Regions from separate parts of the Bradyrhizobium sp. CFUWI genome, predicted to be linked through region 2. Evidence: predicted binding sites of a transcription regulator. Region 2 holds the regulator's gene; the other holds the start of a gene.
What was found. The regulator LexA, encoded in region 2, represses DNA repair genes until DNA is damaged. The targets are predictions, from matches to a motif close to TGTTCNNNNTGTGTTCNG.
Positions count from the first base shown of each region.

Region 1: the regulator LexA is predicted to act here: its motif matches at 1,201-1,218, upstream of AC066S_RS10690 (PA0069 family radical SAM protein).

Region 1 covers NZ_JBWJZE010000004.1:46,564-48,763, reverse strand. Annotated here, with positions in the region: gene AC066S_RS10695 (phosphoketolase family protein) at 1-1,020, opposite strand, end outside; gene AC066S_RS10690 (PA0069 family radical SAM protein) at 1,240-2,200, shown strand, end outside.
Region 2 covers NZ_JBWJZE010000012.1:30,454-32,653, forward strand. Annotated here, with positions in the region: gene AC066S_RS24620 (hypothetical protein) at 1-80, opposite strand, end outside; gene lexA (transcriptional repressor LexA) at 597-1,298, opposite strand; gene AC066S_RS24630 (molybdopterin molybdotransferase MoeA) at 1,474-2,200, opposite strand, start outside.

The sequences.
Region 1 (2,200 bases), on a different contig from region 2:
GAACAGCTTTTCGGGCTCGTAGCTGCGCATCCAGTCTTCGAGCACTTTCAAGTGCGCCGGGTTCTCGCGGCAGCCGGCGACGGGGACCTGATGCGCGCGCCAAAAGCCCTCGACCTTCTTGCCGTCGACCTCCTTCGGACCGGTCCAGCCCTTCGGGCTGCGCAGCACGATCATCGGCCAGCGCGGCCGCTCGACGCTGCTGCGCCCGTCGCGTGCGTGCTGCTGGATCGAACGGATGCTGGCGAGCGCGACGTCGAGCGCGTCCGCCATGGCCTGGTGCATCAATTTGGGATCGTCACCCTCGACGAACAGCGGCTCGTGGCCGAAACCGCGAAAGAGATCGCGGATTTCCGCATCTCGCATCCGGCCCAGCACGGTCGGATTGGCGATCTTGTAGCCGTTGAGATGCAGGATCGGCAGCACCGCGCCGTCATGGGCCGGGTTCAGGAACTTGTTGGAGTGCCAGGACGCAGCCAGCGGGCCGGTCTCGGCCTCGCCGTCGCCGATGACGCAGGCGACGATCAAATCAGGGTTGTCGAAGGCCGCGCCGTAGGCGTGCACCAGCGCGTAGCCGAGTTCGCCGCCCTCGTGGATCGAGCCCGGCGTCTCCGGCGCCGCATGGCTCGGGATGCCGCCGGGAAAGGAGAACTGCCTGAACAGCTTGCGCATACCGTCCGCATCGCGGGCGATCTCGGGATAGAGCTCGCTGTAGCTGCCTTCCAGATAGGTGTTGGCGACCATGCCCGGCCCGCCATGGCCGGGGCCGCAGACATAGATCACGTCGAGATCAAGCGCGCGGATCACGCGGTTGAGATGGGCATAGATGAAGTTCAGGCCGGGCGTCGTGCCCCAATGGCCGAGCAGGCGCGGCTTGATGTGCTCGGCCCGCAACGGCTCGCGCAGCAGTGGATTGTCGAGCAGATAGATTTGCCCGACGGAGAGATAGTTGGCGGCGCGCCAATAGCGATCAAGGAGATCGAGATTGCTGCTCGCGGCAGCTGATTGTTGTTGATTTGTCATGTTCTTGCCGATTGTTGCCGAGCTACGCCCCGCGATCGTCACCAACATTGTTCCGGCGCGATCGATCCCTGTCCGGCATCAAACGGGATCGTTGCGACAGGCTTGTTGCGTGAGGTCAAGAGAAAGCGCCCGAAATTTGGGGGGCAGCTTTGCATGGGGTTGTTTTCCATTTTTCATCTGTGTTCTTGATTTGTTCCTTTGGCGTGCTATCTTGGGTTCATGAGTCCAGCAGCATCCTCTCATGCTCTCAAGCACCCGCCGGTCAAGGCGCCCTCCGAGCCGGCGGGTGCGGACTCTGATTTTCCGGAACTCGGCGTCGCCATCGACCGCGCCCGCCGGCGAGGGCGAGGGGCGCAGTCCAACGCCAGCGGCCGCTACGAGGCCGAGGCGCGCGTCGCCTTCGACGACGGCTGGCAGAGCCTGGAAGAGCTGCCGCCGTTCAAGACCACGGTCGCAGTCGACACGTCGCGCAAGGTGATCACCCGTAACGACTCACCCGACATCGGCTTCGACCGCTCGATCAACCCCTATCGCGGCTGCGAGCACGGCTGTGTCTACTGCTTCGCCCGGCCGACCCACGCCTATCTCGGCCTGTCGCCGGGCCTCGATTTCGAATCGAAGCTGTTTGCGAAACCCGAGGCGCCTTCGCTGCTCGAGAAGGAGCTCGCCGCGGCCGGCTACGAGCCGCGCATGATCGCGATCGGCACCAACACCGATCCCTATCAGCCGATCGAGCGCGAGCACAAGATCATGCGCGGCATCCTCGAGGTGCTGGAACGTGCCGGCCATCCCGTCGGCATCGTGACCAAATCGGCGCTGGTGCTGCGCGATATCGACATTCTCGCGCGGATGGCCAAGCGCAACCTCGCCAAGGTCGCGATCTCCGTGACCTCGCTCGATCCGAAACTGGCCCGCACCATGGAGCCGCGCGCCGCGACGCCGCCGAAGCGGCTGGAGGCGCTGAAGCAGCTCTCAGATGCCGGCATTCCGACCACCGTGATGGTGGCGCCGGTGATCCCTGCGCTGAACGATTGCGAGATCGAGCGCGTTCTCGATGCCGCCGCCCATGCCGGCGTCAAGGAAGCCTCCTATGTGCTGCTGCGGCTGCCGCTGGAGGTGCGCGATCTCTTCCGCGAATGGCTGATGGCGAACTATCCGGACCGCTACCGCCACGTCTTCA
Region 2 (2,200 bases):
CCGCGGAAGGTTGTCGTGACGATCGTCTCGCCGACTTCAGCGGGGCGCGTCGCGATAGCATGCAGGCTATAGTCACACATCGGGTGCTCCTCATGCGAAGATAGCGACCCGCACCTCTCCTTGGAGGCGCAGGCCTCGAAGTAGAAGTATGCAACGCTCTGCTCGGTTATAGGCGAATCTGCGGCTGCGATTCGCGAGGCGCGATCACATTAACTTTCCCGAAGTCGATAGGAACAAAGCCGGGTCCCGTGCATTTCGCCGGCGCGCGTCTACGACTGCCAAGTGTCGCCAGCTCGATTGCGATACCTCCACGCTTGTATTGCGGGCGTTGCGGACTTGCCCGTTCACTGCCGTGTTGTTGCGGAGATTGTGATGCGATTACGCGGCAACGGCGGCGTGCGTGCCGATGCCGCGATCAGCGTCGCGACGGCTGCACCAAACGATCTGGCGCTCGGCTGTCCTCTCGAACGCGAACGGCCGTGAAGCGATGTTGCTTCGTGGAGCGGACATTCATCCGCTCCAATCTTTGATCGGCGATGCCGACCGAAGGGCGCACGCAGACGCCAAAATATATCTCGGACCGAGTCCTTCCGGAATCAGTACTTCCGATAAAGCCCGATCAGCTTGCCCTGAATCTTCACCCGGTTCGGCGGCAGGATGCGCACCTCATAAGCGGCATTGGCGGGCTCGAGTGCGATCGAGGCGCCGCGGCGGCGGAAGCGCTTGAGCGTGGCCTCCTCGTCGTCGATCAGCGCCACCACGATGTCGCCGGTATCGGCGCTCTCGTTGCGCTGGATCAGCGCCATGTCGCCGTCGAGGATACCGGCTTCGACCATGGAATCGCCGCGCACCTCGAGTGCGTAGTGCTCGCCCGCGCCGAGCATGTCGGGCGGCACGCTGATGGTGTGGCTGCGGGTCTGCAACGCCTCGATCGGCGTGCCGGCCGCGATACGGCCCATCACGGGGACTGCAACGGGCCGCTCGCCCTCGTCCATGGACGGGCTGGAGCTCGCGCGGATCTTGCCGAGATTGCCCTCGATGACGCTCGGCGTGAAGCCGCGCCGGGCGCCGGCGGCAGCCTGCAGCTCCGGCAGCTTGATCACTTCGATGGCGCGTGCGCGGTTAGGCAGGCGGCGGATGAAGCCACGCTCCTCGAGCGCGGTGATGAGGCGGTGGATGCCCGACTTCGAGCGCAGGTCGAGCGCATCCTTCATCTCGTCGAAGGAGGGCGGCACGCCGCTTTCCTTCAAACGTTCGCTGATGAACCTCAGAAGCTCGTATTGTTTGCGCGTTAACATCTCGACCAAAGTCCCCCGGTTGATGTCGTTCGATTCCGAGACGATGAGTTCAGCGATAAGCCGCTACATGCTCGAAACAAATCATGAACGGACACTATATGTTCGATACATGTTCCGCAACTGCTTAATTTACCGTGAACGGCGGCAAACTCGCGGAATGCGTGTGGCCGTGGACTCAGACGGGGAGCCGCAGCACCTCGCAGGGGCCACCGGCCTCGGCCTTCGCCGCGAACGGTGCGCGCACGAGAAGTACCTGTGCCGCAGCAAGATTTGCAAGCAGAGAGGAATCCTGATGGCTGACGGGAATGGCGACTTGCGTACCATCGTCGCGCAGCTCCAGGCGCGCGCGCAGATAATCCTCGCGCTGGTCGTTGGCACCGAGGTCGCGACCCAGCACGGCGCGCTCGCGGCGATGATGAATCACTGAACGGCCCGACAGGGCACGAATCAGCGGCACCATGAACAGGAACGCGCACACATAGGACGACACGGGATTGCCGGGCAGGCCGATTACGCGCATCGCGCCGAGCCGTCCGTGCATCATCGGCTTGCCGGGGCGTATCGCGATCTTCCAGAACGCCATCGAGATGCCTTCGCCCAGCAGCGCCTGCTGGACCAGGTCATGGTCGCCGACCGACGCGCCGCCGGTCGTGACCAGGATGTCAGCCCCGCTTTCGCGGGCGCGGCGGATCCCGGCGGAGGTGGCCTCCAGCGTGTCGGCGGCCACCCCGAGGTCGATGGTCTCGGCGCCCTCGCTGCGGGCGAGCGCGTGCAGGGCGTAGCCGTTGGAATAGACGATCTGGCCGTGCCCGGGGGCGGTGCCCGGCCTCACCAGTTCGTCGCCGGTGGCAAGGATCGCAACCTTGGGACGGCGGCAGACGGCGAGGTGCGGGTGATTCATC